Regions from separate parts of the Streptomyces sp. NPDC031274 genome, predicted to be linked through region 2. Evidence: riboswitches for the same ligand, from Rfam matches in the RefSeq annotation. Region 2 holds a riboswitch; each other region holds the start of a gene.
The links. Region 2 has a riboswitch for S-adenosylmethionine ahead of thrC (threonine synthase). Riboswitches for the same ligand answer to the same signal wherever they lie in the genome.
Positions count from the first base shown of each region.

Region 1: another riboswitch for S-adenosylmethionine. It lies ahead of ACZ5CR_RS21050 (aminotransferase class V-fold PLP-dependent enzyme); the one in region 2 lies ahead of thrC (threonine synthase).
Region 3: another riboswitch for S-adenosylmethionine. It lies ahead of ACZ5CR_RS17995 (putative leader peptide); the one in region 2 lies ahead of thrC (threonine synthase).

Region 1 covers NZ_JBVIHP010000012.1:225,898-233,868, reverse strand. The annotation lists gene ACZ5CR_RS21075 (C40 family peptidase) at 1-89, opposite strand, end outside; gene ACZ5CR_RS21070 (NYN domain-containing protein) at 465-1,814, opposite strand; gene ACZ5CR_RS21065 (hypothetical protein) at 1,849-2,088, opposite strand; gene ACZ5CR_RS21060 (rhomboid family intramembrane serine protease) at 2,227-2,970, shown strand; gene ACZ5CR_RS21055 (Lrp/AsnC family transcriptional regulator) at 3,008-3,289, shown strand; gene ACZ5CR_RS21050 (aminotransferase class V-fold PLP-dependent enzyme) at 3,396-4,769, opposite strand; SAM riboswitch class IV at 4,951-5,067, opposite strand; gene trpD (anthranilate phosphoribosyltransferase) at 5,153-6,217, opposite strand; gene qcrB (cytochrome bc1 complex cytochrome b subunit) at 6,381-7,971, opposite strand, start outside.
Region 2 covers NZ_JBVIHP010000020.1:24,333-32,303, forward strand. The annotation lists gene ACZ5CR_RS28855 (alpha,alpha-trehalose-phosphate synthase (UDP-forming)) at 1-824, opposite strand, end outside; gene ACZ5CR_RS28860 (DUF7927 domain-containing protein) at 936-3,041, opposite strand; gene ACZ5CR_RS28865 (glucosyl-3-phosphoglycerate synthase) at 3,110-4,054, opposite strand; SAM riboswitch class I at 4,222-4,356, shown strand; gene thrC (threonine synthase) at 4,350-5,684, shown strand; gene ACZ5CR_RS28875 (MoaD/ThiS family protein) at 5,794-6,072, shown strand; gene ACZ5CR_RS28880 (cold-shock protein) at 6,497-6,700, shown strand; gene groL (chaperonin GroEL) at 7,016-7,971, shown strand, end outside.
Region 3 covers NZ_JBVIHP010000010.1:92,576-100,546, reverse strand. The annotation lists gene ACZ5CR_RS18010 (LLM class flavin-dependent oxidoreductase) at 1-618, opposite strand, end outside; gene ACZ5CR_RS18005 (NtaA/DmoA family FMN-dependent monooxygenase) at 634-2,067, opposite strand; gene ACZ5CR_RS18000 (LLM class flavin-dependent oxidoreductase) at 2,085-3,338, opposite strand; gene ACZ5CR_RS17995 (putative leader peptide) at 3,442-3,594, opposite strand; SAM riboswitch class IV at 3,643-3,756, opposite strand; SAM riboswitch class IV at 3,937-4,081, shown strand; gene ACZ5CR_RS17990 (glutathione S-transferase family protein) at 4,408-5,178, shown strand; gene ACZ5CR_RS17985 (beta-L-arabinofuranosidase domain-containing protein) at 5,166-7,971, opposite strand, start outside.

The sequences.
Region 1 (7,971 bases), on a different contig from region 2:
GAAGTGAGTGCGACGGCAGCGGCGGCGGTCGCGGTGAGCACAGTCACGCGGGCGCGGCTCGGCTGCTTGGGTCGACGGTGGGACGCCACGAAGGCGGCTCCTTCTTCCTCCAGCCGCCTACCGAGACCCGGTCGGCGGGTACCACCGCTGCCACCCCGGATGGGTGATCAACCGAGCGGAGGTTCGAGGCGAGACCTTAGTGACCTCCTTGTGATCAGTTCAAATCCCGAAGGGTAAAAAGGGGGGTGCGGGGCGCATATTTTACCGATAACGCACAGGCTGTAATGATCGATTGACGCTACGTTGCGTAGTCGGCGCCTCAATTCAGGCATAGGGAACAGGAGTTACTTGCTCACCCTTTGCCACGCGAAAGCGGCGCGCGTCAGCCACCCGAGAGCGGCGTGCGTCAGCCACGCGAAAGCGGCGCGCCTCAGCCGCGTGAAAGCCCCTTGCGTCAGCCGCTGTCAGCCGCGCGAGAGCCGCTTCAGGAGCACGGCCGAAGCGACAGGGCGCGCCCCCGCCTTCGCGATCCCGTCGGCCACTTCGCGGTCGGTCGACACGACGACCACAGGGCGCCCAGGAGGCTCCGCGCGCACCAGTTGGCGGATCAGTTCGTCCGCGGTGACGCCGGGCTTGGAGAACAGCACACGCACCCCGCGCGGCGGCGCGAGCAGTACGGGCGCGGCGAGTTCGGCCCCGTCGAAGACACAGGTCATCTCGGCGCCGGTCTGCGCGGCGAGTTGCGAGAGCGAGCCGAGGAGGCGCAGCCGCTGTTTCTCCAGGGGCATCGTCGGATAGCCGGTCTTGGTGACGTTGTAGCCGTCCACGACCATGTGCGCCTGCGGCAGCGCGAGCAGCTGGTCGAGGATCGCCGGGTCGTTCTCGGAGAGCGCGCGGGCGGCGATGTCCTTCGGCGTCATCCGGCCCGGCTCGACGGCGTCCACGGTCTCGGCGGGCCGCACGGAGACGGGCGGCAGGGCCAGTTCACGGCGCAGCCCCTGGGCGGACTCCAGGACAGTGTCGAGCAGCAGGCGCACCCGCATGTCCTCGACGCTGCGCCCCTCGCGCGCCGCCCTGCGGCTCGCCTCAAGGGCCGCCTCGGTCTCGCTGAGCCGCGCCTTGAGCCGCCGGGACTCGCTCTCGGCGGCGGACAGCTGCGCCTGGCCGTCGGCGCGTGCCGCGTCGAACTCGGCGGTGGCTTTACGCAGGGCCGCCTCGCCGCGCTTGACGTCGCTGAGGGCACCGCGCAGCTTGCGATGCATCGATTCGGCTTCCTTCTTCGCCGACTCCAGCTCCGCGCGCAGCCGTTCGGTGTCGGCCTTCGTCTGGCCGCGCGCCGCGGAGAGTTCCGCGCGCAGCCGTTCGAGCTCGGCCCGCGTCTCGTCGTCCACGCGCTCGGCGTCCGCCCGCAGGGCTTCCTCGCCCGCGGCGGTCACCAGCTTCACCCAGCCGGTGGGGCGCAGTACATAGGCCGCGGCCGCCACATCGAGGGGGTCCGCGGCCGGGGGTGGTGCTCCCGCGTCCAGGGCGCCGGTGAGCTCGGGCTGCGCCTCTCTGAGACGTTCGCCGATGCGCTGGCGGAAGAGCGGGTCGCTCTCCAGGGCCGTCGCCATCGCGTTGCCCGCGAACTTCGCGCGCCGGGTCGGCGTGAAGCGGGCGTACTGCCTCAACTGTGCGGGCAGTTCGCCGACCGTGAGGCCGCCGAAGCCGTCCGAGACGATCTGGACGACCCGCCGACGCACTCCGTCCGGCAGCGGACGGTCGAGCACCTCAGCGGTGCCGTCGTCCGGCTCCCCGCTCGCGCTCTCCACCATCCGTCACCCCACTAGCTGTGCGGGCCCCGCTCCCTCAGGAGCCGGCACCCGGCCTGTCCACGAGTTCCACCTGGTCCACCGCGTTGCACCAACGGCAGCGCACCGACTCGATGGTCTCACTGACCACCTCGCGTTCCTCGATGTTCGACTCACCGGCCAGGTCGAGGTGCACATATTCGACAACCTTCGAACTGCGGGTGACGTCGAAGCGCGTGAGGTTGCCGCAGAGCGCGCAGCGCCACCGGGTGGTGTCGGTCGGCAGAGGAACCGTCATCGTGGCTGTTCGCTTTCCTTCGGAATTCCATGGTGCGTGGTGCCCGTAACCCTAAGGCCTGTAAGGGTCTCCATGCGGCGGCCTCCCACGCGGCGGGGCACTCTGTACGGTTTGCTGCGCTTACGTCATGCTCTGTTCATGATCAAGACGTGGGGTACGACGGCGGTCCGGACGCTCAGGGGGCAGTCGGCCCCGGTGACGTACGGCCTGATCGCCGTCTGCTGTCTGGTGTTCCTGATCTCCCCGATGTCCGGGTTCAATCCCACGTACGGCACCGGTGACAAGCTGCTCGCCGCCCAGCAGGCCTACTTCGAGCGCTGGGGCGTGGTCCCTTCGGAGCTGTTCAGCGGAGCGCTGCGGCCCGTGCTCGCCCCGGCCACCGCGCTCTTCGTGCACGGCAGCTGGCTGCACCTCCTGGGCAACATGCTCTTCCTCTTCGTCTTCGGGGCGATGGCCGAGGAACGGATGGGGCACTGCCAGTTCGCGCTCTTCTACCTCTGCTGCGGCTATCTCGCCCTGTTCGCCTACGCGGTCGCCCACGCGGGCTCCGACCAGACCCTGGTGGGCGCGTCGGGGGCGATCTCCGCGGTGCTCGGCGCGTTCCTGCGGCTCTTCCCGAAGGCGCGGGTCACCAGCCTCTTCCCGTTCCTCTTCTTCCTGCCGCTGCGCTTCCCCGCGTGGGTGGTGCTGCCGTTCTGGGTGGCGCTGCAGTGGCTCGCGGCCCTGCAGGGCGGGCAGGGCCCCGGTGTCGCCTATCTGGCCCATATCGTGGGGTTCTCCCTGGGCTTTCTCTACGCGTGGGTGCGGTATGTCAGAAGAAACAGGCGGGCGCGGAGCGCCTCTTTGGAAGGGCGGGGGCGGGAGACGGGAGGGCTAGAGTGAAGAAGCCAGCACCCGTCATCGAGGGAGACAGTCAGCCGTGATCACCGCGATCGTGCTCATCAAGACCAGCGTGGACCGGATCCCGGAGATCGCCGAGTCGATCGCCGCCCTCGACTGCGTCAGCGAGGTCTTCTCCGTGACCGGCACGTACGACCTGATCGCGATGGTGCGTGTCGCGCACCACGACGACCTGGCCGACGTCATCCCCGGCAAGATCAGCAAGATCCCGGGTGTGGAGGGCACGGACACGCATGTCGCGTTCCGCACGTACTCCCAGCACGACCTCGAAGCGGCGTTCGCCATCGGCCTCGACTCCTGAGCCGTCGCGGGGTGCTGAACTCGCCGGGTACCGGTCCCGCCGAGTGCCGGACGGGCGTTTCCGCATCTCGGAGCCGGTCTCGCGGCGCCCGGCCCCTTTCACCGCCTCAGGCGGCCGTGGTGTCCGGCACGCAGCGGCCTTCCTCCGTGCGGTAGTTCCAGCGCGCGCCGTCCGCCACCAGCTCCCGCACGGCGCGCACGAAACGCTCCACGTGCTCGTCGGGGGTGCCCGCGCCGAAGCTCACGCGGATCGCGTTCAGCGACTTCTCGCCGGGCGCGGCCTCGGGGGCACCGCACTCGCCCTGGGTCTGCGGGTCGCTGCCGAGCAGGGTGCGCACCAGCGGGTGGGCGCAGAAGAGGCCGTCGCGTACGCCGATTCCGTACTCGGCGGAGAGCGCGGCGGCGAAGTGCGAGCTGTTCCAGCCCTCTACGACGAAGGAGATGACGCCGACGCGCGGCGCGTCGTCACCGAAGAGCGAGAGCACCTTCACGGCGGGCACATCGGCGAGGCCCTCCTTCACCTTCGCGATGAGGTGGCGCTCGCGGGCGACGAGCTCGTCGAAGCCCGCCTCGGTCAGCGCCTTGCAGGCGGAGGCGATCGAGTACACGCCGATGACGTTCGGCGAACCGGCCTCGTGCCGCGCGGCGGTGTCGTGCCACTCCACGTCCACCCCGCCGTCCGTACGCCGCGCGACCTTGCGCGAGGCGCCGCCGCCCGCGAGGTAGGGCTCGGCCGCCCGCAGCCAGTCGGAGCGGCCCGCGAGGACGCCCGAGCCGAAGGGCGCGTACAGCTTGTGACCGGAGAAGGCGACCCAGTCGACGTCGAGCTCGTCGATGGAGACGGGGTGGTGGGGCGCGAGCTGCGCGGCGTCGAGGACGATGCGGGCGCCGTGCGCGTGGGCGGCGGCGGCGAGCTCCTTCACCGGCCACAGCTCACCGGTGACGTTCGAGGCGCCGGTCACGCAGACCAGGGCGGGCCCGTGGGGGTCGCGGTCGGCGAGAGCGCGCTCCAGGGTGGCGACGGCCTGCTCGGCGGTGCGCGGGGCGTTCAGGTACGTCACGCGGGCGTCGCGCCACGGCAGGAGCGAGGCGTGGTGCTCGGTCTCGAAGACGAAGACCTGGCAGTCGGCGGGCAGGGCGGCGGCGAGCAGGTTCAGCGAGTCGGTGGTCGAGCGCGTGAAGACGACCTGGTCGTCCTCGCGGCAGCCGAGGAACTCGGCGACCGTGGCACGGCTGTTCTCGAAGAGGTCGGTGGAGAGCTGCGAGAGGTATCCGGCACCCCGGTGCACGCTGCCGTAGTACGGCGCGTACGCGGCCACGTCGTCCCACACGCGCTGCAACGCCGGAGCGCTCGCCGCGTAGTCGAGCGCCGCGTAGGTCACTTCGCCGCCGGTGACGAGCGGCACGGTGACGTCACGGCCGAGGACGGGCAGCGGCTCGGCACAGACGGATCGGTCGGCGACAGCGGTGGGGACAGACATGGCGAACTCCCGTGGGAAGGCAGGCGAGTTCACTGCGAGGGCGCACGTACGGCGCTGCAGTGATGAAAGAAAAGGGGGGTGCGGAAAAGGGGCCGGAAAGCCCTATCGCATTCGCTTGCTCACGAGACTGCTCCCTTGAGGACCAGGACCCCAGGGGTATGACACTCATCGAGTGCGCAGGGGTCCGCGCTTGCCATACGCCTTGCTGCGTACGGCCTGGTCTTCACCCGGGGCACCCCGCCACGGACGGAGGGTTGCCGGACAGCGAGCCGGGGCCTAATCGCTGTCACTCATGACCTGCGCAGCATCTTGCCACACGATCTTCCCGGTGCACACCGCAGTCCGCGATACGGACTGCGGTGTGCGCCACACTCACGCCACGCTCACCTGTTGCTGGCCGCCACCCAGCGCTCCAGGGACTTCTTCGCGGCCCCGGAGTCGATCGACTCCGCCGCCCTGGCGATACCGGCGCCGATCTGCTCCACGAGGGTCCCCTCGCCCGGCGAGAGGGCCACCAGGGCCGCCGCCGTGTTGAGCAGCACGGCGTCCCGCACAGGGCCGCTCTCACCGTCCAGGAGGCGCAGCGCCACCTCGGCGTTGTACGAGGCGTCAGCGCCCCGCAGCGCCTCCACGGGGACCAGGTCGATGCCGACGTCCCGCGGGTCGAAGGCCTCCTCCCGCACGACGCCGTCCCGCACGACCCAGACCCGCGACGTCGCCGTGGTCGTCAGCTCGTCGAGCCCGTCGTCGCCGCGGAAGACGAGGGACGAGTGCCCGCGCTCGGCGAAGACCCCGGCCACGATGGGCGCCATCCGCGCGTCGGCGACCCCGACCGCCTGGGCCCGCACCTTGGCGGGATTGGTGAGCGGACCCAGGGCGTTGAAGACGGTCCTGATCCCCAGCTGGCTGCGCGCCCCACCGGCGTGTCGCAGGGCCGGGTGGAACTTCACGGCGAAACAGAAGGTGATCCCGGCTTCCTCGGCCACCTCGACGACCCGCTTCAGCGGAAGCTCCAGATTCACCCCGAGCTTCTCCAGGACGTCGGAGGCGCCCGAGGCACTGGAGGCGGCGCGGTTGCCGTGCTTGACGACCTTCGCACCCGCGCCGGCGGCCACGATCGCGGACATCGTGGAGATGTTGACGGTCTTGGCCCCGTCGCCGCCGGTGCCGACGATGTCGACCGTCTGGCCCGGCACCTCGATCACATTGGCGTGTTCGTACATCGTGCGTACGAGGCCGGAGATCTCCTCCACGGTCTCGCCCTTGGCGCGCAGCGCGACCACGAAGCCCGCGATCTGCGCGTCGGACGCCTCACCGCGCATGATGCGGTCCATGGCCCACGCCGTGTCATCGGTGCTCTGGTCGCGTCCCTCAAGAAGACCGTTCAGCACACCGGGCCAGGAACGGGCCGCCGCGGTGTTGCCTCCTGCGGGGGTCACAGCGCTCATCTGCCGCTCCTGGGTTCGTATAGGCGTAGGACAGGAACACCTTATCCAGCCCTGGGGACGGCAAAGAGCCCCGTCCATGCACTGGATGCAGGGGACGGGGCTCTCGCCGTGGCGACCTTGTGGTCAGTACCTCAGTACTTCAATGCCGCAGAGCGTCAGGGGATCAGTGGTGGCCGTGGCCGCTCGTGATCTCCTTGTACTCCTCGGTGGTGGGCTTGGGGATCTGGTTGTCCTCCCCGTAGTAGCCCTTGGAGAGCTTGGCCCGGAGCTTCTGCGGCCCGCTCACCTTGCGCTCGACACCGTTCTCGTCGACCGCGGGGCCGATCTCGACCGGCGCGTACTGCTCGTGCGCGGTGAGCGTGTGCAGCTGCTCCTGGTTGAGCGGCTCGTGGACCTCGATGAACTCACCGTGCGGCAGGCGCTTGATGATGCCCGACTCGCGGCCGTGCAGGACCTTGTCCTTGTCGCGCCGCTGCAGACCCAGGCAGATCCGCTTGGTGGCGATGAAGGCGAGGACCGGTGCCACGAAGAAGGCAATGCGCACGAACCAGGTGATCGAGTTGATCGACAGGTGGAAGTGCGTGGCCCAGAGGTCGTTTCCACCACCGACGAGCAGCACGAAGTACCAGGTGATCCATGCGACACCGAAGGCCGTACGGGTCGGGACGTTGCGCGGGCGGTCCAGGATGTGGTGCTCGCGCTTGTCGCCGGTGACCCAGGACTCGATGAACGGATAGACCGCGATCGCGACCAGGACCAGCGGGAAGATGATCAGCGGGATGAACACACCCAGGACGAGCGTGTGACCCCAGGCGTTGATCTCCCAGCCCGGCATGACACGGATCAGACCCTCGGAGAAGCCCATGTACCAGTCGGGCTGGGCTCCGGTGGAGACCTGGTCCGGCCGGTAGGGGCCGATCCCCCAGATCGGGTTGATCGTGGCGATCGCAGAGACGGCGACGATGACACCGAAGACCAGGAAGAAGAAGCCTCCGGCCTTCGCCATGTAGACGGGCAGCAGCGGCATGCCGACGACGTTGTTGTTCGTCTTGCCGGGACCCGCGAACTGCGTGTGCTTGTGGTAGAAGACCAGGATCAGGTGCGCCACCACGAGGCCGAGCATGATGCCCGGCAGCAGCAGGATGTGCACCGAGTAGAACCGGGCCACGAAGTCGCCGCCGGGGAACTCCCCGCCGAACAGGAACATCGAGAGGTACGTGCCCACGATCGGCACGGACAGGATCGCGCCCTGCATGAAGCGCACACCGGTACCGGAGAGCAAGTCGTCAGGGAGCGAGTAACCGGTGAAGCCGGTGAACATGCCCAGGACGAACAGCAGGAAGCCGAAGACCCAGTTGACCTCGCGCGGCTTGCGGAAGGCACCCGTGAAGAAGACGCGCATCATGTGCACGAACATCGCCGCGAGGAAGATCAGCGCCGCCCAGTGGTGGATCTGCCGGATCAGCAGACCACCGCGCACATCGAAGCTGATGTGCATGGTCGAGTTGAACGCCTCGGACATCAGCTGGCCCTGCAGCGGGATGTAGCTGCCGTGGTACTCCACCTCGTTCATCGACGGGTGGAAGAACAGGGTCAGGTACACACCCGTGAGGATGATGATGATGAAGCTGTAGAGGCAGATCTCACCGAGCATGAAGGACCAGTGGTCCGGGAAGATCTTGCGCATGTTGGCCTTGGCCAGGGAGTAGATCCCCAGGCGGCCGTCGGCCCAGTCGGCGACCCGCTCACCGGCG
Region 2 (7,971 bases):
TCCGTCCGGTCCACCCGGACAATCACCCGTCGGCCGGTGCCGACCTGCTCCCGCAGCGCGACGAGCCGCTCCTCCACATCGTCCCGCCGCGACCGCTCCCGCAGGAAGTCCGCGTCGGCCCCGAGCCCGTGCACCCCGATCCGCGTCCCCGACGTACCGCCGAGGACGGCGACGCAGCACTCCGTGAACGCGTCCGCCCACCGGCCCGTCAGGAACGCCGCCCGGTCGGCGCCCAGGATGCCGCGCAGCAGTTGCTCCGCGACGTCGTCCGGCAGCATCCGGAAGTAGTCCACCGGGGCCCACGGCGTGTGGGAGAAGTGGCCGATGCGCAGGTCGGGGCGGAGTTCGCGCAGCATCCCCGGCACCAGGGCCAGGTGGTAGTCCTGGACGAGGACCGCCGCCTCCCCTGCGGCGCTCTGCGCGAGCGCCTCCGCGAAGGCCCGGTTGTAGGTCTCGTACGACGCCCACTGCGCCCGGAACTCCGGGCCGAAGGCCGGTTCTAGCGGCGTCTGGTACAGCATGTGGTGGACGAACCAGAGGACCGAGTTCGCGATGCCGTTGTACGCGTCGGCGTGCACCCGCGCGTCGATGTCGAGCATCCGCACGCCGGGCTCACCGACCCCGCGCCGCACGGCCTCCCGGTCGCCGTCACCCAGCGCCGCGCAGACCCACAGGGAGTCCCCGGCGGAGTCGCCGATCGCGCTGAGCCCGGAGACGAGCCCTCCGCCGCCCCGCTTCGCCGTCAGTTCGCCGTTCTCCTCCAGGGAGTACGTGATGGGGCCGCGGTTGGACGCGACGAGGATCTGGGCGTGCTCGGAGACCATGTGCCGAACCTAGCCCTTAGCGGAAGGGCTCAAACGTACGGCCGGACCCTTGCGGGCCCGGCCGTATACGTTCAGGGAGCAGCGTCAAGGCCGATGTCGAGGCCTGCCCCGCTAGTCCCGCCTGCTCCGCGCCGCCGCCACCGCGAGCGCGCCGAGCACGCAAAGGGAGATCGCGAGGCCCGTGTACAGCATCGTGCCGGAGTCGCTGCCGGTGTCGGCCAGTTCACCCGGACCGCTCGCCGCCGCCGCTCCCACGGGCTCGTTGTGCTGGTGCTGCGGGGCGGGCCGCGCCTGGACCCGCTGCCGCGTGGCGAGGATCGCCGAGGTGCACGGGTCGTCGCCGCCCCGGACGGACCGGGGGCAGTTGCTGCCTGGGGCCGTCACCGTGATCACCCGGATCGCGCCTGCCGTGCAGGACACCTTGACCCGCTGGGTGACGGTGACCTTGCCGTGCGGTCGGACATCGCCCTTCCAGACGTACGTCCTGCCCCGCTCGGTGATCGTCCCGCTGCTGGCGACCGGCTTCGAGCCCGGCGTCACCTGCCAGGAAGCGGTGGCCCCGGTGCGCGTGCTGCCCGAGGGGTTCTTGAGGGTGATGGTGTTCTTGACGTCGCTGCACACCGGCGCGGTCCGCCGTGCGGGCACGTTGCTGACCTTGAGCTTCGGCTGCTTGCGCTCGATGACCGGCGCCGCCCCGCACCTGGGGTCGGCGCTGCCCGCGTCGCAGTTGGAGCGGGGGGACTCGACGTCGACGTCGTTGAGCAGCTTGCCGTCACCGCTGACGGGGTCGTTGACCTTGACCGAGTACGTCACCGTCGCGGTGTGCCCGGCCGGGATGTCGCCGGTCCAGCTGATCCTCGGTCTGGTGTACGAGACCTCGCCGGTCGTCGCCTCCGCGTCGTGCCGGTACGTCGCGTCGTCGAGGTTGTCCGTCAGGTCGTCGCTGAACTTGGCGTTCGGGTAGTTCAGCTTGCTGATGTTCTTCGCCTTGACCGTGTAGGTCAGGGTGCCGCCCGGCTTCACCTTCTTGGGGCTCGCCGTCTTCGTCACCTCCAGGTCGGGGACCGGGACGGAGAGCGCGAGGGCCGAGGGGACGTAGGTGTCGCCCTTCGTGGAGAAGCTCAGCGTCGTGGAGGTCGAGCCGACCGGGATCGGTTCGGCGGCGGCCGGGGCGCGGGAGTTGCCGCCGGTGACGTCGAACTCCTTGGCGTCGATGGACAGGTTGTTGGTCATCCTCGGGTCGAGGGCGCCGTCGTCCTCGCTGATGAAGAAGTTGTTGGTGTTGCCCGTGTGCGCCTCGGTGATGTTCTGGCCGCCCACCGCGAAACGGTCGCCGGGGGTGTTCCAGTCGCCCTCGTACGCGGTGACGCTCGCGCGCGGCTTGCCGTCCGTGCGGTAGAAGCCGTCGACCTCGACGCTGGTGGCGGGCGAGGTGGAGCGCTGGAGGACGTGGCCGCCGTAGACGTAGACGTTGCGGCGGTCGGGCGCGTACTGCTCGTCGGGGGCGTCGTACTTGTAGACGACGGTCAGGGACCAGCCCGCGACGCAGCCCTTGCCGGTGGGCGCCCAGATGTCGCCGACCGCGACCGGCAGGGGCGTTCCGTCGCCGGTGATGCCGTTGAAGAGGCCCGTGATGTCGGCCTCGCCGGTGTAGTAGTGCGGGCCGTTGGCCGACGCCGGGTCCCCGACCAGGTTCGCCGGGGTCACCTTCGAGGGGGTGGCGCCGGCCACGCTGACCGAGGGCACCGCGTCGAGCGGGTCGCCGGGCGAGGGCTCCACATCGGCGCCGGAGATGTCGCAGCGCTTGAGCCGGGCGCCGCTCGGGCCCTTGTACGTGCCGTCGTTGCCGCCGAAGAAGAGGCGCGCGTACGCGACCTTCGCGCCGGGCGGGATCGCGACCCGGCCGGTGCTCGATCCGTGGTCGGGGTCCATGCCCGCGGTGTTGATCCGCCGCATGACGAAGGTGTTGTTGTTGTCGCGGCCCTCGCCCTCCGCGGCGGTGGCACAGCGCGCCGCCATGTCCGCGGGCGTCGTCGGGCAGCCCATGACCGTGTTGCCGATGGTCTTGAAGTCGCCGTAGAGCGATTCGTCGTAGCGCTTGGCGAAGGGATCGATCACGTCCGCGGCGGCCGGTACCACGGCTGCCGCGCTCAGCGCCCCTGCCGCGAGACCGGCCGTGGCCATGGCCACGCCACCGACGCGTCGCGCGCTTCCCATGAACTGTCTGACCCGCATAAGGACCCACATAAGTGGGAAATGTAGACAAAATGCCCGGTCTTGGGTGGTTACGCCACGCGGCGGGCCGTGTACTCCGCGATGCCGGACATCGGCGGACGCTCCTCCGTGTCCACCGAATGGGTCCGCGGTTCGAACCCGTGCTCGCCCCGCTCGAACTGGGTGAGCTCGGGGCGTACGTGATGCCCGAGCGCGAGCCTGACCTGCGCCGTCCGGTAGATCGCCGCCGCCATCCTGCCGAGCGCCTGCCCGTCCTGGTGCCGGTGCTTGCGCACGCCGACGTCGACCTGCGCGAGCGCGTCAAGGCCCACGGTGTGCAGCGCGTCGACGAGCAGGCCGAGCTCCACCCCGTATCCGACGGGGAACGGCAGCCGCTCCAAGAGAGACCTGCGCGCCGCGTACTCGCCGCCCAACGGCTGGACGAACCCGGCCAGTTGAGGCCAGTGCATGTTGAGCAGCGGGCGCGCCATCAGCTCGGTGACCCGGCCGCCCTGACCCGCGGCCCCGGCGAGCGGGCGGTCGTACATCGCCTTCACGAAGTGCACGTCGGGCTCGGTCAGGAGCGGGCCCACGATCCCGGTGACGAAGTCCGCCGAGAACTCCTTCAGGTCCGCGTCGACGAACGCGACGATGTCACCGCCTGTCACCAGGAGCGAGCGCCACAGGACCTCGCCCTTGCCGGGCACGGCCGGGATGCGCGGCAGGATCTCGTCCCGGTGCACGACCCGAGCGCCCGCGTCGCGCGCGACCTCGGCCGTGCGGTCCCGCGAGCCGGAGTCGATCACCACGAGCTCGTCGACGAGGGCGGCCTTCTCGATCAGCTCGCGGCGGATCACGGCGACGATCCCGCCGACCGTCTCCTCCTCGTCGAGCGCGGGCAGGACGACGCTCACCGAGGCTCCCGACGCCCGTTTGGCGGCGACGAGCGCGCTGAGCGGACGGTCGGCAACGGACCAGGAACGCCTGGTCAGCCAGCGCTCGGCCTCTTCCAGCACGGGTGGTTCCTCCTGTGTGTGGCCTACATGTGATCCATCTCGCGGTGCGGACGACTATCTCAAGGGTCCAGGCCGTCGGTTACAGTCTTGAACAACGCGGATGACCATCGCATGTCGGGGGTCGACGCGTCACAAATGCCCCGGGCCCCTGAAGCCCGGCGCCATACCGCTCATCCAGAGGGGCAGAGGGATACGGCCCGTTGAAGCCCCGGCAACCATCCCGCCGACCGCGCACGCGAGGTCTCGGCGGGGAAGGTGCCAATTCCGTCTCGCGGTGAGATTCGCCGCGGGGAAGATGAGGAGAAAGGGCCTCGCCTCCATGGCTGCGCAGACTGTCGGAACATTCGACACCACCCCCTCCACCACCACAGGTTCCGTGGATCTCGGCCCCGCGTCCGGCCTCTCGTGCCGCGAGTGCGGTGAGCTCTACGCCCTCGGCCCGATCTTCGCCTGCCAGGCCTGTTTCGGCCCGCTCGAAGTCGCGTACGACCTGCCGACCGGCGACCCCGAGGCGCTGCGGAGGCAGATCGAGTCCGGCCCCGCCAACATCTGGCGCTACGCCCCGCTGCTGCCCGTCCCCGCGGACGTCGCCGAGAAGCCGAACATCAACCCCGGCTGGACCCAGCTCGTCAAGGCCGACAACCTCGCCCGTGAGCTCGGCGTCGAGCAGGGCAAGCTCTTCGTCAAGGACGACTCCGGGAACCCGACGCACTCCTTCAAGGACCGCGTCGTCGCGCAGGCCATCGAGGCGGCGCGCGCCTTCGGCTTCACCACCCTCTCCTGCTCCTCCACCGGCAACCTCGCCGGTGCCGTGGGTGCCGCCGCGGCCCGCGCCGGCTTCCGCTCGTGCGTGTTCATCCCGCACGACCTGGAGCAGGGCAAGGTCGTCATGGCCGCGGTCTACGGCGGCGAGCTCGTCGGCATCGAGGGCAACTACGACGACGTGAACCGCTTCTGCTCCGAGCTCATCGGCGACCCGCTGGGCGAGGGCTGGGGCTTCGTCAACGTGAACCTGCGGCCGTACTACGGCGAGGGCTCCAAGACCCTCGCGTACGAGATCTGTGAGCAGCTCGGCTGGCAGCTGCCCGACCAGCTGGTCATCCCGATCGCGTCGGGCTCGCAGCTCACGAAGATCGACAAGGGCCTCAAGGAGCTCACCAAGCTGGGCCTCGTCGAGGACAAGCCCTACAAGATCTTCGGTGCGCAGGCCGAGGGCTGCTCGCCGGTGTCGACCGCCTTCAAGGCCGGGCACGACGTCGTACGCCCTCAGAAGCCGGACACCATCGCCAAGTCCCTCGCCATCGGCAACCCTGCCGACGGGCCGTACGTCCTGGACATCGCCCGTCGCACGGGCGGCGCGGTGGAGGACGTGAACGACGAGCAGGTCGTGGACGCGATCAAGCTGCTTGCGCGGACCGAGGGGATCTTCGCGGAGACCGCCGGTGGCGTGACGGTCGGCGTCACGAAGAAGCTTCTTGAGGCGGGGCTCATCGACCCCACTCTCACCACGGTCGTGTTGAACACGGGTGACGGCCTCAAGACCCTCGACGCTGTTGCCGAGACGTCTCAGGCGACTGCGACGATCAAGCCCAGCCTCGACGCGTTTCGCGCCGCGGGTCTTGCCGATTAATCGCCGTAGGGCCTGATCGCCGTCGTCGAACGGCGGTCGTGGTCCGTCCTCGCGCAGTTCCTCGCGCCCCTGACGGGGCGCTTCCTCCCCGTATCAAGAGGTGAATTCCATGAGCGTCAACGTTCGCATTCCCACCATTCTTCGCACCTACACCGGCGGCAAGTCCGAGGTCGCCGCCGAGGGCGCCAACCTCTCCGAGGTCATTGCCGATCTTGAGGCCAAGCACGCCGGTATCGCGGCCCGTGTCCTTGACGACCAGGGCAAGCTGCGGCGCTTCGTGAACGTGTACGTGAACGACGACGACGTCCGTTTCGAGCAGGGCCTTGAGACCGCGACGCCGGACGGCGCCGGCGTCTCGATCATTCCCGCCGTCGCGGGCGGTTGCTGAATCCGCCTGAAAGCACGCAGCGTCACCTCTATTGCCCCCTCCGCGAGAGAAGCGGAGGGGGCAATTCCATGTGGTTGAGCGCGGTACAGTTGGGAAGCAAGCTTCGCTTTTGGCGTCGAGCGCGTAGACGAAGTCGGCCCCGGGCCGACAAGAAGTAGCCAAAGCGCCTTGCCCTTTTGAGTCTATTGCGGCATTTGCCCGGCCCGACTTGCCCTGAACTCCGGCAAATTCTCCGCATATTTCCGATCGCGCGTGCCCAGAATTCTCGTCCGATTGACCTGTTGCAGAGGGCAGTTGGGCAGATACATTCAGCGGCGGTCGACGCGTTCCGGCGCACGCCTCCACAACCCATTGGGGGGGTGAGGTCTGACCCGGGCCCGCGAAGTGCGGGTCCGTGCAAGGGCCAGTAATAGGGGAGTTAGGCATGGCTCAGGGCACCGTCAAGTGGTTCAACGCGGAGAAGGGGTACGGCTTCATCGCGGTCGACGGTGGTGCGGATGTTTTCGTCCACTACAGCGCGATTCAGATGGACGGTTACCGCACCCTTGAAGAAGGTCAGCGAGTGGAGTTCGAGATCTCGCAGGGCCAGAAGGGTCCACAGGCGGACATGGTCAAGCTCGCCGTCTGATCTCGGCGCGATCGGCCAGCGACTTAGCGAGTGACGAGGGGCCCGTATCCCGACAGGGGTACGGGCCCCTCGTGCGTACGCCCCCGGATGTGCGCCCCCCATGTGTCTGGGATCCGTGAGAGACGCTTGCACTCGTAGGGGTCGAGTGCTAATCATTGGGCTTAGCACTCTCCTAGTGAGAGTGACAGAACTTGGATCGGGTCGGTGAGGCCCGCAGGCCGGGTGGGGCAAGGAACCACACGGTTTGCAGGCCGTCCGTCGCGGGCACCGATGCGATCCGGAGCATGCCACCCCTGTCCGGGAGGACCACTTCACATGGCCAAGATCATCGCGTTCGACGAGGAGGCACGGCGCGGCCTCGAGCGCGGCATGAACCAGCTCGCCGACGCCGTCAAGGTGACCCTGGGCCCCAAGGGTCGCAACGTCGTCCTCGAGAAGAAGTGGGGTGCCCCCACGATCACCAACGATGGTGTTTCCATCGCCAAGGAGATCGAGCTCGAGGACCCGTACGAGAAGATCGGCGCCGAGCTGGTCAAGGAGGTCGCGAAGAAGACGGACGACGTCGCCGGTGACGGCACGACGACCGCGACCGTCCTGGCGCAGGCGCTGGTCCGCGAGGGCCTGCGCAACGTAGCCGCCGGTGCCAACCCGATGGCCCTCAAGCGTGGCATCGAGAAGGCCGTCGAGGCCGTCTCGGGCGCCCTGCTCGAGCAGGCCAAGGACGTGGAGACCAAGGAGCAGATCGCTTCGACCGCCTCCATCTCCGCCGCCGACACCCAGATCGGCGAGCTCATCGCCGAGGCGATGGACAAGGTCGGCAAGGAAGGCGTCATCACCGTCGAGGAGTCGCAGACCTTCGGGCTCGAGCTTGAGCTCACCGAGGGCATGCGCTTCGACAAGGGCTACATCTCGGCGTACTTCGCCACCGACATGGAGCGTATGGAGGCGTCGCTCGACGACCCGTACATCCTGATCGTCAACTCGAAGATCTCGAACGTGAAGGACCTCCTTCCGCTCCTCGAGAAGGTCATGCAGTCCGGCAAGCCGCTGCTGATCATCGCCGAGGACGTCGAGGGCGAGGCCCTGTCGACCCTGGTCGTCAACAAGATCCGTGGCACGTTCAAGTCCGTCGCCGTCAAGGCCCCGGGCTTCGGTGACCGCCGCAAGGCCATGCTCGGCGACATCGCCATCCTCACCGGTGGCACCGTCATCTCCGAGGAGGTCGGCCTCAAGCTGGAGAACGCCGGTCTCGACCTGCTCGGCCGCGCCCG
Region 3 (7,971 bases), on a different contig from region 2:
CTGGATGTCGGCGCCCTCACCGGGCACGACATGCGCTTCGATGCCGTCGTCGGAGCGATATGTTCCGGCGAGAAGCGCCAGGATGTCGTCGACCTGCTCCCCGTAGTCCTGCGCCTCGGCGTGCGGCTGCTGGAGCAGCTTGCGCTGGAGGGCGACGCGGGGTGAGCCGAGCAGGTGCTCGTAGGAGAAGCGTGCCGGGATCCGCAGCCCGTTGGGGGCACGGCCGTCGACGACGGGGGTGGCGGTCGGCGGCGCGGCGGCGGGCGTTCCGGGCGGTCGGCCGCCTGAGCGGCCGAGGCCCAGGTCGAGGCGCCCGGGATGCAGCGCGTCGATCAGGCCGAACTCCTCGACCGTGGAGAGCGCGGTGCGGTGACCGAGCTGCACTGCTCCCGCCCCGAGCCGGATCGTCGAGGTCGCGGCGGCGGTCAGGGCGAGGACGACCGCGGGTGAGGTGCCCGCCACACCCGGGTTGAGGTGGTGCTCGGCGAACCAGTAGCGGGCGTACCCGAAACGCTCGGTCTGCCGGGCCAGGTCGATGGAGTTGCGCAGCGCCACGGTCGCGGAGGAGCCGGACGAGATCGGTACCAGGTCGAGGACGCTGAGCGGGATGTCTGACATGGGCGGTGATCCTCCTCAGTGGTCGGCCGACGCGGGCACGGGTGTGGGTACGGAAGCGGGTTGGGGGAAGCGCACCCCGGCGTCCGCGTCGGCGTCGGGGTGAGCCAGGCCGAGGTGGTCGCGCAGGGTGGTGCCCTCGTACTCCGTGCGGAAGACGCCGCGTTCCTGGAGCAGCGGGACCACGGTGTCGGCGAAGGCGTCGAGGCCGCCGGGGGTGATGTGCGGAACGAGGATGAAGCCGTCGCTCGCGTCGGCCTGGACGAAGGAGTTGATCGTCTCGGCGACGGTGGCCGGGGAGCCGACGAAGGACTGACGGCTGCCGGTCTCGATGACGAGGTCACGGATGGACCACTTGTTCGCGGCCGCGAGCTCGCGCCACTCCCGAGCGGTGGCCAGCGGGTCGCGGTACATCCGCACCTGGGCACGCCCGCGGGCGATGGTGTGCTCGCCGACGTCCGGGTCGATGTCGGGCAGCGGGCCCTCCGGGTCGTACGCGGAGAGGTCGCGGTTCCAGACGAACTCCAGGTGCTTGATCGCCGTGGCGCCGCTGACCTGTCGGCGCCGCACCTCACGGGAGAGCTCCTCCGCCTCGGCATCCGTGTCCCCGAGGACGAAGGTCGCCGCGGGCAGGATGAGCAGCTGGTCGTGGGTGCGGCCGTGGCGGGCCAGGCGGCCCTTGACGTCCGTGTAGAACGCCTGCCCTTCCTTGAGCGTGCTGTACCGGCTGAAGATCGCGTCCGCGCCTTCGGCGGCGAACTCGCGCCCCTCCTCCGAGTCACCGGCCTGGAAGATGACAGGTCGGCCCTGTGGACTGCGCGGGACGTTGAACTGCCCCTGGATGTCGAAGTGTTGCCCCTGATGGACGAAGGCGCCCGCCTTGGCGTCACTCAGGAACGTGCCGGCCTCCTGGTCGGCGACGATCTCGTCCCCGCGCCAGGAGTCGAAGAGCTCGCCCGCCGTGCTGAGGAATTCCTTCGCCCTGGAGTACCGCTCCTCCTGCGGCAGGAACCCGCCGCGCCGGAAGTTCTCGCCGGTGAAGGCGTCCCAGGAGGTCACGACGTTCCAGGCGGCGCGCCCGCCCGAGAGGTGGTCGAGGCTGGCGAACTGGCGGGCCACCTCGTACGGCTCGTTGAAGGTGGAGTTGATGGTGCCCGTCAGGCCGAGGCGTTCGGTGACGGCGGCGAGCGCGGTGAGCACGGTGAACGTGTCGGGGCGCCCGACGACGTCCAAGTCGTATATCTTCCCGCCCTGTTCGCGAAGCCGCAGCCCCTCGGCGAGGAAGAGGAAGTCGAATTTGGCGCGCTCGGCGGTCCGTGCGAAGTGCGCGAAGGAGCTGAACTCGATGTGACTCCCGGCCTCGGGGTCGCTCCATACGGTGGTGTTGTTGACGCCGGGGAAGTGTGCCGCGAGGTGGATCTGCTTGAGCGGCTTGTCCGGTGACTTGCTCATGTCGGGTTCCTTCCGGCTCAGGCGGTGGCGGCGGCGTAGCGGCTTGCGGGGCGGGCGAGGCCGAGGAGACCGCGCAGGGTGTCGGCTTCGTACGCGTGCCTGAAGGCGCCGCGGCGCTGGAGTTCTGGCACCAGGCCCCGGGTGATCGCCGGGAGGTCGTGGCCGACGACGGCGGGGCGCAGCCGGAACCCGGTGAGTCCGGACTGACTCAACTCCAGGAGCAAGTCGGCCAGTTGGGCGGGCGTGCCGGTGAACACACGTGCGTCGCTGGTGTACGGGTGTCCCGCGAGGGCGTCCAGACGCTCCCTGCGGGCCACGGCGGCGGCCGGATCGTCGTCGAGGAACACCACCAGGTCGCCGAAGAGGTGGAGGGGCTCGTCGGCCCGCCCGGCAGCTTCCTGTTCGCCGCGGACCGCCGTGACGATGTCGCGTGCGTGCCCGGCGTCGCGCGGGGTGACGTATCCGATGTCGGCGGAGCGGCCGAGCAGCCGGAACGGGGCCTCGGTCGGGGTCTCGTGGGCGAGCGCGCTGACGACGGGACGGCCCTGCGGTGGCCGTGGGGTGATCGAGGGGCCCTTGACGCTGAAGTGCTTGCCCTCGAAGTCGATGTAGTGCAGCTTGTCGCGGTCGACGAAGCGGCCGGTGGCGACGTCCCTGATCTCCGCGTCGTCCTCCCAGCTGTCCCAGAGCCGACGCACGGCTTCGACGTAGTCGGCCACCTCGTCGAAGAGGTCGAGGGTCAGTTCCCGTACGTCCGGCCTGCCGAGGTCCTCGACGGCATCGAGGGCGGGAAGCGTGCGGCGCCCGAAGTGCGCGGCCTCGTTACGGCGTGCTGACACCTGCACCCGTACGCCCGCGCGGCCCGTGCTGACGTAGTCGAGCGTGGCGATCGCCTTGGATGTGTGGAAGGGCTCCGTGTGCGTGGCCACCACCGTCGGCACGAGTCCGATGTAGCTGGTCAGCGGGGCGACACGGGCGGCGATGAGGACGGCGTCGAGCCGCCCGCGTACCTGATCCGTGCGTCCGTCGGGCTCGGTGAAGTGGGACGACTGGAGCCCGAGCCCGTCCTCGATCGTCACGAAGTCGAGCAGGCCGTGTTCGGCCTCGGTGACCAGATCGGCCCAGTACCGGGCGGTGAGCAACTCCCCCGGGCGGGCGACCGGTTCGCGCCAGGCGGCCGGGTGCCAGCCCGCGCCGTCGAGCGCGACGGCGAGGTGCAGCGCGGCGGCAGAGTCGGCAGAAGAAGCGGAGGAATGAGGCGAATGGGGCAACGAAGGTGATGACGACACGAAAGGTGTGCCTTCCTGATCGACCGTGCGACCGTACGAGAACACCGGCCCCTCGGATCCGAGGGTGCGGCGGCGGGGTGACGGGTCAGGAACGACAGAGCGCGCCGGCGACACGCTGCAGATCGATGTGCGGCCGGGAGTACAGATGCACCTGGCGGCTCGGGGCGATCACCATGACGCGCGGGGCGGGCGCGGGCGGCACGGGCGACAGGGGCGGTACGGCTGACACAGCTGGCACGTCCGTCACCTCCGCCCCTTCCGACTCGGCGGGCCTGGAGCCTCGCCGGTCTCGCGCTTGCGGAACCCTGGACGGGCACCGCCTGGTCCTCACCTGGAGCACCCCGCCGCGTGGGAGGGTTGCCGGTCAGCAAGCCAGGGCTTGACGCTGACACTCGTAACCTGCTCGGGACGTTACGTGAGGTCGTAGCGGTGCGCAATGCCCGTGGATCATGGGCGTTCTCACAGCGTCGTACATGCCTCGTCGCCTGTCTCCGTCAAGTCAACCACCGGACCACTCCTTCTGTTCCTGGTGCGGGCCTTCTTGACGGAGACAGGCACCCGGACTCAAACTTCCGGGGACGGTCACGATTGTCAGCGCCCGCCCGGCAGGGTTCCTGCCCGAGCGGGTCATCGGCCCCGGCCCGCTGGCGGGCAACCCTTCCTCCGCGACGGGGTGCCCCGGGTGACGACCGGGTCCCGCCGTGGCGGCGGGGCAAGCGCGGCCCCGGGTACGACGGGCCTCGACGGCAGGGCTGGTGGACATGTCCAGGGCGGTCGGTGAGGGGAACAGCATCCAGCGGCCTCCCCTGTCCGCGCCCCGGCCCCGCCCTCGCTTCCTGACCAGACGCCTTCACATCGATCTGCTGCGCGTGTGCAGCGCCTCGGTGCCAGCTGTCTGACGTCCGCGCAGCGTCCACACACCAGCGACGCCTCCGGACAAGAAGCCTCATCACTGCGGCCCTCTGCGGCCACGGATCCCCCTCTCCCCCGCTGTGCCACCGGCCCCGCGCGTGCCGCCGCCGGTCGGCGCCCCTCCCCTCCCTGGAGAGCCATGCCCGAGATCACGTCGCACCGTTCCCGTACTGTTTCCCGCCCTGCTTCCCACCCGACTTCCCCCGCGGATTCATGCTCTCCGCGCGACACCGGCCCACGCGACACCGGCCCACGCTTCGCCCGTCCCGCGCCGATCCGCAGCCGCATCGGCGACGACGTGGCGGGCGGCTTCTACCCGGCGCCCCACCGCTACCACCTGTATCTCTCGGCAGAATGTCCGGACTCCTTGCGCGTCTCGATCACCCTCGACCTGCTCGGGCTCAGGGAGTCGGTCACCACCACCCTCCTGGCACCGCACACCACTGCGGCGCTCGACTCGCTGCACCGCTGTTACGAGGCCACCGAGCACCACTTCGAAGGGCCGCTGACCGTTCCGGCCCTGTGCGACCGGTGGAGCGGTCACGTCGTCAGCAACCACACGCCGGACATCCTGCGCGACCTGGCCTGCCGCCTTGCCGCACACGGCAGTGGCCCGCTGCCCGTCCTGCGCCGACCGGCCCTGGCAGCACGGATCGACACCTGGCACGAGCTGCTCGCCGGGCCGCTCACCCCCGCGACACTGGACAGGATCGACTGCCGTCTTGCCGCCCACTCCTACCTCGTGGGCGACGAACTCACGGCAGCGGACGTGGACTTGTGGGCGAGGCTCGTCCACCTCACCCCGGATGCGGCTGAGGCGGCCCGCTCCCGCCCCCACGTGCGCGCCTATGTGCGCCGCCTGGACGACCACCCGGCCTTCTGTGCCAACCACCCCCATCACCTCGTGTAAGAAGCCTCCTTCGCCGTGCGCACCACCTTCCTGCCGTCACCCGCGCCCAGTCGGCCGGCACCCACCCAGGAGTCCACGGTGGCCTGGACATGCTGGACCAACGCGCTCTTGTTCCTGAAGGGAGCGGCCGACCAGATCTCGTCGAGGAGGGTCGTGCCGTCGGCCCCTGTCCCCGTCGGGTTGGCGACGCCGGAGTCGATCGTGCCGAAGACCACCTTGGGTTCGGACCGCTGGAAGTAGGCGTGCGTCGGGTCTTCCGTGCCTTCGAAGAAGGGCGCGAGGGGGATGCCGTCGAGTGTGTAGTGGAGCGGTTCGCCGGCTATCGGCTCGAGGTTGGGGAGCAGGTCGCCGGAGAGTGCGGCGTTTCCGTGGAGAGCGAACCGGAAGTAGGTCTTCGCGCTGTCGCGGGCCACGAGATGGACCGGTCCGTAGAACAGGGCCTGGACTTCCGGCTTGTCGGGGGTCTTCTCCACCCGTAGCCGGAAGGGGAGGGAAACCCGGACGGTGTCGCCGTCCCGCCATGTGCGGGACAGGGAGCAGTAGCTGCCGGGCGCCGGATCGGCCTTCACCTTCTTGCCGTTGACGGTCACGGTGAAGCCGCTCCCCGCCCAGGCCGGTACGCGCAGCCGTAGATCGAAGGCGGCCCTGGATCCCCGGACCGTGAGCGTCGTGCCCTGTTCCCTCGGGTAGTCGGTGGTCTGTGTGACCGTGACGCCCTTCTCCTTCCAGGTCAGCGTGGAGGGGCTGTAGAGGTTGACGTACAGGGCGGAGCCGTCGGCCTTTTGGAAGTAGACGGAGTCCTGGTACTTGGTGGCGCTCTCCATGCCCGTGCCCTCGCAGCAGGTCGTGCCCGCCTTGGGCGTGTAGTCACGCACGTGGCCCGGCAGCAGACCGATGAAGTACGTGACGAGGGGCTTCTCCGCGTCGGCCTTGTCCTGCTTCGAACCGAGGACCTGGTTGTACAGGGCCCGCTCGTAGTAGTCCATGTACGCGGGGTCCTGCTCGTGGAGGAACAGCGCCCGGCTCAGCTTGAGCAGGTTGTGCGCGCAGCAGGTTTCGGCGGTGGTGTCGCTGAGCGTTCCGGCGATGACACCGGGAGCCTTCCAGAACTCGCCGGTGCTCGTGCCGCCGATGCCGTACATACGGGTCGGTACGACCATGCCCCAGAAGTTCTTGGCGGCGGTGAGGTAGCGGCGCTCCGCCGTCTCGTCGTAGAGCCGCAGCAGGCCCGTGAAGATGGGGATGTGCTGGTTGGCGTGCAGCCCGTCGAGGGTGTCGTCGCCCGCGGCGCACGCGTCGATGAGCCTGTCGAGGTCGAAGAGGCGGGCCAGGGCGAGGTGTTCGGCCTGGCCGGTGATGGCGTACAGATCGCAGATCGCCTCCACGATGCCGCCGAACTCCCCACTGGAGAAGATGCCCCACATGCGTTGCAGGGTGCTCCCGTGCAGCTTGGACAGGCGCGCGTGCATCCAGTCGCACATGCCCGACGCGAGGTCGAGCGCTCGTTCGTCGCCCGTGTACAGGTAGGCGTCGAGGACACCGCGCAGGATCTTGTGCGCCGTGTAGTACGGCGCCCACACCTTGGTGTAGTCGCCGCTCGTCATCGACTCCAGGGCGATGAACTGCGTCTCCGGGTACGCCGCGAGGAACCCCGGATGGCTCGGCCCGCCCCAGGTGCGGCGCAAGGTGGCGTGTCGGCCGTGGCCAGAACTGTCGGCGAAGGAGTCGCCGCTGGTCTCGTCGAAGGCGTACGCCGCCAAGTCCCCCGCACCGGCCGGTGAACCGGCGGCGGGCGCGTCCTGGAGCCCCGAGATCTCCGCGGCGGTCAGGGCCCGCGACCAGAAGTTGACCTCGTCGAACGCGCCGGCGAAGACCGGGTCGGCCGCGTAGTGGGAGCGGCCGAGCCAGTTGTTCTTCAGGGAGCCGAGCGCGGCCGGATCAAGGGTCATCGAGGTGTTCGCCGCGACCGCACGGCCGTTGACGTAGAGCGTGCCGGTGGCGCCCTCGATCGTCACCGCCACGTGGCTCCATTCGTTCAGGGCCAGTGGCTCGGTGCCGTTGACGCCCTGCTCGCCGCCGGGCCCGTTCGCCGTGATGGCGAAGCGCGGGACTCCATCCGCGGTGCGGGCGGCCAGGTAGAGGTAGCGGCTCGTGTCGTTGCCGCAGTCGAGGATCCGGGTCCAGTCGGCGTCGTGGGTCGGCTTCACCCAGGCCGAGAGGGTCACGTCCGTGGCGCCGCCGAGGACATCGGCCGGGAGATCCACGTACTGGTGCGAGCCCCTTACGTTCTCCGCGGCCGTACCGAACTTACCGGGAACCCTGAGGACGCTCGGGTCGCGGCGGAGCGCCTCCCTGACCTCAGTCAACGCCCCGATCATGGAGCGGATCCTGTCGGCGTACGCCTTCTCGCCCGTGCTGCCGTACGCCTGGGAGAGCATGGTGAGGAAGTGGCCGGTGTAGTGGCCCCGGAGATTCCCGTTCGCCTCGCCGTCGAGTCCCTCCCAGCCGCCGGGGGCCACCGCACCCCGGGTGGAGAGCCCCGCGTTGGCGCGGAACACCTGGAGCAGCCGGTCCACGTCATAGCCCCTGCCGTGGTCGAGCATCAGGGCACGCTTGGCGGCGAAGACGCCCTTGTGGAGTGCCACGTCCCCCAGCGCGAACGGCTGTGCGGTCCAGGCGGACGGGGTGGCGAGAGCGGTCGGCGCACTCGCGTCGGCCGCGGAGCCGACCACGGATCGCGGAGCCGCGGCCGCCCTGCCTGCGGCGAGGGACGGGATCACCGGTGCCGCCGCC